Regions from separate parts of the Streptomyces sp. NPDC004610 genome, predicted to be linked through region 1. Evidence: riboswitches for the same ligand, from Rfam matches in the RefSeq annotation. Region 1 holds a riboswitch; the other holds the start of a gene.
What was found. A riboswitch is a leader RNA that binds a small molecule or an ion and turns the genes downstream of it on or off. The one in region 1 is predicted to bind cyclic di-AMP.
Positions count from the first base shown of each region.

Region 2: another riboswitch for cyclic di-AMP. It lies ahead of ABZX40_RS21810 (NlpC/P60 family protein); the one in region 1 lies ahead of ABZX40_RS04065 (C40 family peptidase).

Region 1 is NZ_JBEXLA010000003.1:59-2,869, forward strand. Features, by position in the region: gene ABZX40_RS04065 (C40 family peptidase) at 799-1,272, opposite strand; cyclic di-AMP (ydaO/yuaA leader) riboswitch at 1,276-1,482, opposite strand; gene ABZX40_RS04070 (hypothetical protein) at 1,831-2,142, opposite strand; gene ABZX40_RS04075 (ATP-dependent Clp protease proteolytic subunit) at 2,150-2,773, opposite strand.
Region 2 is NZ_JBEXLA010000019.1:63,600-69,528, forward strand. Features, by position in the region: gene ABZX40_RS21810 (NlpC/P60 family protein) at 1-1,182, opposite strand, end outside; cyclic di-AMP (ydaO/yuaA leader) riboswitch at 1,189-1,362, opposite strand; gene pcrA (DNA helicase PcrA) at 1,669-4,179, shown strand; gene ABZX40_RS21820 (M23 family metallopeptidase) at 4,276-5,929, opposite strand, start outside.

The DNA.
Region 1 (2,811 bases):
GGCGCCCCATTGCGGGGCCACCAAGAAGGTAATGGGGGGGCCGGGGAGCGGCTTGAGGGGAGGTCCGGGGGAGGGCCCGGCGAGGCCCCGGGAGAGCCCGGGGAGGTCCGGGGGAGGCCCCGGGGAGGTCGGGGGACCGAGAGAGGCCCCGGAAGGGGCCTCAGGGCGTCCCCGACGGGCCTCAGGGCGCCCGGCACGGCTCCGGGGGCGGCGGCCCAAATCGCCGCCCGAGGCACGCCACAGGCGCTCCCTGGGGCCCCACAGGGCACCAAGGCTTTCCTGGGGCACCGAGGCCGCCCCGGCGGCACCGAAGCCGTCCCGCGGCACCGAAGCCGCCCCAGGGCACTCGAAGCCGTGCGTCGCGGGGCCAGTGCGCCCGGAAGCCGCCCGTAGGCACCGGGTGCACTGCGTGCACCGGGTGGCACCGGGATGGCCCACCAGGGCCTGCTGGGCGCCCGGCAGGGTACCCGGACCGCCTGTCAGGGCTCCGACCGCCTGCCAGGTTCGAGGCCACCCGCCGGGGTCCAGGCCGCCCACCGGGGTATCCAAGCCACCCACCGGGCATCCAGGCCGCCCTCGGCGCCCGAGCGCCCTCTCGGGAGCCCGGCAAGAGCCGGTCGTCCCGGAGCCGGTGTCCCGGGGCGGTGAGTCGCCGCTCACCGCCCCGGGACCAGAACCGCCCGCCCGTCACGGCAAGGCGGCGCTCGGACCGGGAACCGGCCCGGTTCACCGGGGCAGTGACGGCCCGTCACGGATGCCGTCACCGCCCCGCCAGGGGGCCGCCTCAGACCCCCGCCGTCACTTCACGCGCCCGTACCAGACACTCTTGGTCCAGATCTTCTGGAGCCGCACCACGTCGCCGGACTTCGGCGAGTGCCAGATCTTGCCCTTACCGGCGTAGATCCCGACGTGGTAGATGTTCGAGCCGGAATGGAAGAACACCAGGTCACCCGTCTTGCGGCTGCCTGCCGAGATGTGCTTCGTCTTGTTGTACTGCTGGGCGGCCGTACGCGGCAGCTTCTTGCCGGCCTTCTTGAAGGCGTACAGCGTCAGCCCGGAGCAGTCGAAGCGGCTGGGTCCGGTGGCTCCCCACTTGTAAGGCGCTCCCTTCTTGGAAGCGGCCACCTGAAGTGCCTTGGTCGCGTGCGTGGCAGCCGATGCCTCCGAGGCGAACCCCGGGACCACCACGCTGCCGCCCACCGCGGCGAGCGTCAGCGCCGATGCCGTACCGGCGCGGGCCATGAGCGACGGGACACGATTGAGCGCGGTCATGCGCAACCCTTCGTCAGCCGCCTATGAAGGATGACCTGTCGGATTCGGGCTGGCGAAGTAGCCCGGCCGCCCGAAGGCGGCTTCACCCCAAGGACCGCTCGAAGCCGAACTGCGCTCCGGCGACCCGTCGTACCTGGGTCCTCCACTCCTGCCGATGCACTCCTGTCGACCGGGCATCCGGGCGGCGGCAGGATTCGGCGTCCGCCCGGACCGCCCCGCCGCGGTGGCGGGGTCTTGTCGTCAGTCAGGGATCTTCACCTACGCGTGTCCGAAAATCCCAACGGAACCGAGGATTTGTGGTGTTACTCACCACTCACCCGTTCGGGTGGACATCCGGGTGTGCGAACGCGTGTCACGATGCGCGCACGCCCCGGACCAGCACCGGAGCCCTCCCAAACCCCAATCCGGGGGCGCGTTCGGCGAGCGAGCCGGGTCGTCAAAATGACCATCCGATACGCCGAACGGACGTAATCCATTTGGTCCGTTTGACACCGGAGTCCGGCATTCCGAGTAGTTCGGCGCGGGGCGGCCGGGGTGCCGTCCCCGGTCGTCCGCGCCTCAGCCGTCGGAGCGCGGAGGAAGCGAGACCCGCGCGGTGCGGCGCTCGCCGTCCAGCACGCGCAGCGCCCGCGCGAGGGTCGCCGACGACAGTTCCGACTCGCCCCGGTGGTGCATCAGCGCGAGTGCGTCCCGCAGCAGGGCCGCCTTCGCGACCAGTGCCTGCGCGGCCCGCAGCGCGGCGTAGGTGTCCTCGTGCCGCGCCGGGTTGATCCGGCCCAGCAGATCGGCCGCCTCCAGATAACGGTCGATCAGTTCGCCCTCCGCGCGGGTCAGCGCCGGCAGCGGCGGGTACTCGGGCTGCAGCGTCATCCCCGGCTCACCCTTCCCCCGTCGCCTTGCGGCTCCCGATGATCCGGTCCACCAGCCCGTACTCCAGCGCCTGCGGCGCGGTGAGCACCAGATCCCGCTCGATGTCCGCGCTCACCTGCTCCGGCGACCGCCCGGTGTGCCGTACGAGCATCTCCTCCAGGCGGGTGCGCACCCGCGCCAACTCGGCGGCCTGGAGGGCGAGATCGCTGGTCCGCCCCTCGATCGGCTCCGGCAGCGACGGCTGGTGGACCATGATCCGGGCGCCGGGGAGCGCCAGCCGCCTGCCGGGCGTCCCGGCCGCCAGCAGCACCGCCGCCATGGCACCGGCCTGCCCCAGACACACCGTCTCCACCTCGCAGCGCACGAACCGGATCGTGTCGTACACCGCCGACATCGCGCCGAACGAGCCGCCGGGGGAGTTGATGTAGAGCGAGATGGCGCGGTCCGGGTCCTGGTACTCCAGATGCATGAACTGGGCCATCACATCGTTGGCCGCGATGTCGTCCACGGGTGTGCCCAGGAAGACGATCCGCTCCTCCAGCAGCTTCGCGTAGGGATCCAGCGTCCGGTGCCCGTAGCTGGTGCGCTCGGTGAACTCGGGCAGGACATGACGGGCGGACGGGCGGTCCATGACGAACGCCTCCTCGGCAGGGGTGCTCGACGGCGCTC
Region 2 (5,929 bases), on a different contig from region 1:
CGACTCGCCGTCGTAGAAGATCGACTCCTCGCGGACGTACGCCCCCGGCTTCGGGGCGTGGATCATCATGCCGTTGCCGATGTAGAGGCCGACATGGGTGACGTCGTCGTAGAAGAAGACCAGGTCACCGGGTTGGGCGGCGGAGACGGAGACCGTGGTTCCGGCGTTGACCTGGTCGTAGGTGACCCGGGGGAGGGAGACGCCGGCGGCCTTCCAGGCGGCCTGGGTGAGGCCGGAGCAGTCGTAGGAGCCGGGTCCAGTGGCGCCCCAGACATACGGCTTGCCGATCTGGGCGCGGGCGAACCCGATCGCCTTCTCGGCCTTGGTGGCGTAGGCCGGGTCCGCGGCGGAGGAACCGGAGTCGGAGCCGGAGTCGGAATCGGAGCCGGTCGAGCCGGAGTCCGAGCCCGAGGAGCCGCTCTGCTCCTCGTTCTGCCGCTCGGCCGCCGCGGCGGCCTCCTGGCGGCGCTGCTCCTCGGCCTGCTGCTGCCGGGCCAGTTCCTCGGCCTTGCGCTCGGCCTCCTCCTGCTTCTTGCGCTCGATCTCGGCGAGCCGGGCCTTCTCCTCCGCCGTCAGCTCGGAGAGCAGCTCGCGCGCGTCCGCCAGCTTCTGCTGGACCGTCGCCTTGGCCGTCTTGAGGTCGTCCTGGGTGTCGGAGAGCGTCTCCAGGCTCTCGCCGGCCTCCTGGCGCTTCTCCATGGTCTCGGACTGCTGGACGAAGTAGTCGTCGACCGCGGTCTTCTGGCGCTCGGTGAGCCGGCCCATCAGCTGGGTCTGGTCGAAGTAGTCCTGCGGCGAGTCGGCCAGCAGCAGACTGGCGGTGCTGGGGGCGGCGGCCCCGGTGCGGTACTGGGCCGCGGCGTAGGAACCCAGCTCCTCGCGCGCGTCGTTCAGCTTCTGGGTGCGCTGCGCCACATCGTCCATCAGGGTGTCGAGGCGCTTGCGCTGCTTGCCGGTCTTCTCTTTCGCCGCGTTGTACTTCTCCGTCGCCGACTCGGCCTGGCGGTAGAGGTCGTCGACCTTCTTCTCGACCTCCTCCAAACTCGGCTTGTCGTCCGCGGGCGCGGCGTTGGCCGTCTGCGAGAGCAGGGCGACGGAGGTCAGGGCGGCGGTGGCGAGGACCGGGGTCCGTATTCCGGCCATGCGCGCGCCCGTGGGGTGGGACTTGCGGTGCGACGCCAAGGAGGCGACTCCTTCCATGGGCCGCCTACCGGGTTAGCTGTCGGGTTCGGGCGGGTGCTTCGGAAGGGTTGCCCTACGGTCCGCTCCCGGGACGGAAGTCGGGACCGATTCACCCCAGGTGTCGGTGGGTCCCCGGCTCCGGCCGCCCTGGGGGCTCGCCGGACTCGACGGAGGCCGGACGGCCCGGCGACGTTCGCCGGTGGGGGTCGTTCGGCCTGCCCGGAACCGTAGCCAACTGGTGTGGCGCCTGTGAAGGTTGGTGGGCGATATGCCCGATACATTTTCGTGACCTTTCCGCCCGGCGGCCCTCCAGGCACGCCCCGCACCCCCTCCCACCGCGCTCTGCTCAAGATCCGCCACCCTGTGTGACCGGACCGGGAGGGCTGCCGGGGAAAGGGGGCGCAGGGCCGGGAGAGAACGGGAAAGTGCGGGAAAGGACCGGGACGGCCGCGGGTTGTCAGTGGGGCGGCCTAGACTCGGAGAGCGATGAGCAGCCTCTTTGACGACAGCTTCCTGGCGGACCTCCGAAGCCCCCGCGGGCACGAGGAGGAACCCCCGCCTCCGCCCGAGGACGAGCACGTACCGGAGCCGGTTCCGGACGATCTGTTCGGCGGGAAGTTCGACGCGCCCCCGGACCGGGACGCGTACTACCGGGACGGCGCCCCGCGCCCCGCGCTCGACCCGGCCGCGCTCCTGGCGGGGCTCAACGAGAACCAGCGCGCGGCGGTCGCCCACGCCGGGACCCCGCTGCTCATCGTGGCCGGCGCGGGCTCCGGCAAGACCCGGGTGCTCACCCACCGCATCGCCTACCTCCTCGCCGAGCGCGGTGTCCACCCCGGCCAGATCCTCGCGATCACCTTCACCAACAAGGCCGCCGGTGAGATGAAGGAGCGCGTCGAGCAGCTCGTCGGCCCGCGCGCGAACGCGATGTGGGTGATGACGTTCCACAGCGCCTGTGTGCGGATCCTGCGCCGCGAGTCCAAGAAGCTCGGCTTCACGTCGTCGTTCTCGATCTACGACGCGGCCGACTCCAAGCGGCTGATGGCCCTGGTCTGCCGCGATCTGGACCTCGACCCCAAGCGCTACCCGCCCAAGTCCTTCAGCGCCAAGATCAGCAACCTCAAGAACGAGCTGATCGACGAGGAGGACTTCGCCGCGCAGGCCACGGACGGCTTCGAGAAGACCCTCGCCCAGGCGTACGCGCTCTACCAGTCCCGGCTGCGCGAGGCCAACGCCCTCGACTTCGACGACCTGATCATGACCACGGTGAACCTGCTCCGCGCGTTCCCCGATGTCGCCGAGCACTACCGCCGCCGCTTCCGGCACGTCCTGGTGGACGAGTACCAGGACACCAACCACGCCCAGTACGCGCTGGTGCGCGAGCTGGTCGGCACCGGGGAGCGCGCCCCCGAGGATCTCGACGTACCGCCGGGCCCGGACGAGCCGACGCCCGCCGAGCTGTGCGTGGTGGGCGACGCCGACCAGTCGATCTACGCCTTCCGAGGCGCGACGATCCGCAACATCCTCCAGTTCGAGGAGGACTACCCGGACGCGACGACGATCCTGCTGGAGCAGAACTACCGCTCCACCCAGACGATCCTCACCGCAGCCAACGCGGTCATCGAGCGCAATGAGTCCCGCCGCCCCAAGAACCTGTGGACCAACGCGGGCGCGGGCGCGCGCATCACCGGCTATGTCGCCGACACCGAGCACGACGAGGCACAGTTCGTCGCCGACGAGATAGACCGCCTCACGGACGCGGGCGACGCCAAGGCGGGCGATGTCGCCGTCTTCTACCGGACGAACGCCCAGTCCCGCGTCTTCGAAGAGGTCTTCATCCGCGTCGGCCTGCCCTACAAGGTCGTCGGCGGCGTCCGCTTCTACGAGCGCAAGGAGGTCAGGGACGTCCTGGCCTATCTGCGGGTCCTCGCCAACCCGGAGGACTCGGTGCCGCTGCGCCGGATCCTCAATGTCCCCAAGCGCGGTATCGGCGACCGCGCGGAGGCCATGATCGACGCGCTCTCCCAGCGCGAGAAGATCAGCTTCCCGCAGGCCCTGAAGCGGGTGGACGAGGCGTACGGCATGGCCGCGCGCTCCACCAACGCCGTGAAGCGGTTCAACACGCTCATGGAGGACCTCCGGACGATCGTGGAGTCCGGCGTGGGCCCCGCCACGGTGCTGGAGGCCGTACTCGAACGCACGGGCTATCTCGCCGAGTTGCAGGCGTCCACCGACCCCCAGGACGAGACCCGGATCGAGAACCTCCAGGAACTCGCCGCCGTCGCGCTGGAGTTCGAGCAGGAGCGCGCCGGGGGCGAGGAGTCACCCGCCGCTCCGGCCCCGGGCGGCACGCTCTCCGACTTCCTGGAGCGGGTCGCCCTGGTCGCCGACTCCGACCAGATCCCGGACGAGGAGGACGGCGCCGGAGTCATCACCCTGATGACCCTGCACACCGCCAAGGGCCTGGAGTTCCCGGTCGTCTTCCTGACCGGCATGGAGGACGGCGTCTTCCCGCACATGCGCGCCCTCGGCCAGACCAAGGAGCTGGAGGAGGAGCGCCGCCTCGCCTATGTCGGCATCACCCGCGCGCGGGAGCGGCTCTACCTCACCCGCTCGGCGATGCGCAGCGCCTGGGGGCAGCCGTCGTACAACCCGCCCTCCCGGTTCCTGGAGGAGATCCCGCCGACGCATGTCGACTGGAAGCGCACGGGGGCGACGGCGGCTCCGGCCGGTCCGGTCTCGGGTGTGGCCGCGTCCCTGTCCTCGACCCGGTCCCGCTCGTCCGCGTCCGGCGCCTCGGGCTTCGCCACCCGCAGATCGACGGAGAAGCCGGTGGTCGGCCTGGCCGTCGGCGACCGGGTGACCCACGACCAGTTCGGGCTGGGCACGGTGGTCGGCGTCAAGGGCACCGGTGGGAACGCGGAGGCGACGATCGACTTCGGAGACGCCAAGCCGAAGCGGCTGCTGCTGCGGTACGCGCCGGTGGAGAAGCTGTAGGGGGGAGCGAGGGCCGTCCGCAGCTGTCCGGAGGGCTGTCCGCAGTCGTCCGCGGTGAGGAGGGACGGTCCTGCGGCCGTGGACCCGCCGGGAGGATCAGGTCGGGTCCAGGCCGTGGCTGCGGAACCAGGCCAGGGGGTCGATCGCGGAGCCCCCGCCCGGCCGGACCTCGAAGTGCAGATGCGGGCCGGTGGAGTTCCCGGAGTCACCGGAGTACGCGATGGTGTCGCCGGCCTTCACGGTCGTACCGGACGCCACCGCGTAGGTCGACAGATGGCAGTACCAGGTCTCGGTGCCGTCCATCGCGGTGAGGATCACCATCGTGCCGTAGGCCGAGTTGAACTGCGTGCGTACGGTGCCGTCGGTGGCGGCCAGCACGGGCGTGCCGTAGGACACGGGGAAGTCGATGCCGCTGTGCACGGACATCCAGTTGATGCCGGACTGGCCGAAGTAGGCGCTGAGCCCGCCCTGCGCGACCGGGAGGGCGAACTTCGGGCGGAGCCGCTCCTTGCGGGCCGCCTCCTCCGCCGCCCGCTTGCGCTCGGCCTCCTGCTCGGCCTTGAGGTCGATGCGCTCCTGCGTCCGGCTGGCCCGGTCGGCGAAGTTGTCGGCCTCCGCGCTGAGGCTGGCCAGCTGGGTGTCGAGCTGGTTGTTGGCGGTGGACGGCTTCACCGGCTGCGCGTCGGCCGCGGTGGTCGAGGTCTCCTTGGAGTCGTCGGTCAGGGAGCCGACGGAGGCGGCGGCGATACCGGCGACGCCCATCACACAGGCCGAGGGGATCGCGACGGTCATCAGCGCGGAGCGCTTGGCGGGGGCGCGGCGCCGCGAGCGGGAGCCGCCGCGCGCGGCGGCCCGGGAACCGGGGGCCGGGGCGGCCTCCTCCTGATCGTCCAGAAGGGCTACGGCGGGCAGCTCACCGGTGGCGGACATGCGGCCGTCGTCGTCGGTGTCGCGGGAGTGGTCGTGCGGGTCGGTTCCGGCGTCGTGGGCGACCTGCTCGAAGGTCGCGGTCGCCTGTTCGTGGAACGATTCGCCTTGCCCGTACTCGCTGGCGGGCGTGCCGTAGCCGTCGTCCTGGGCGCCGTAACCGTCGTCCTGGGTGGCGTAGTCGCCGGTGTCCTGCGGGGGGTAGTCGGCGTCCTGCGCGGGGTACGGGTGGTACTCGCCGGTGTCCTGGCGCGGGTAGTCGCCGCCGTCGGGCCGCTGGTGCCCGGCGGTCCCGGTGGGTCCCTGGTCCCGGTCCGGGGCGCCGGAGTTCCACTGGGTGGCGTCATAGGCGCCGGTGTCGAACGCCTGGGTGCCCCACTCCCAGTGCTGGGTGGCGTCGGTGGGGCCGCTGGACTGCTCGGGCGGGAGCCAGGCGGTCGCGTCCCACTGGCCGCTGCCGTCGGACGGCGTCGGCTGCGGGGGGACGGCGGACAGTGGCTGATAGCCGTCGGTCCACGCGGTGGTGTCGTAGGTCCCGGAGTCGTAGGCGGCGGCCATGTGCTGGGCCGCGTACGGGTCCTGGTTCAGGATCTGCTGGCCGCCGGTGGACCACTGGGTGGCGTCATAGGTGCCGGTGGCGGCGGTGCCGTGCGGGTCGCCGGGCATGTCCCCGAAGAGGGGGTCGGTGGCGAAGGCGGAGGGGTGGGCGCCGGGGTGGGCTCCGGTGTCAAAACCGTTCGCGGGATGCCCGGTGGGTGTGGTGAAGTCACCGTACGGGGCTTCCTGTGTGCCGTACGCCGGATAGGGCCCGGAGGCGGCGTCG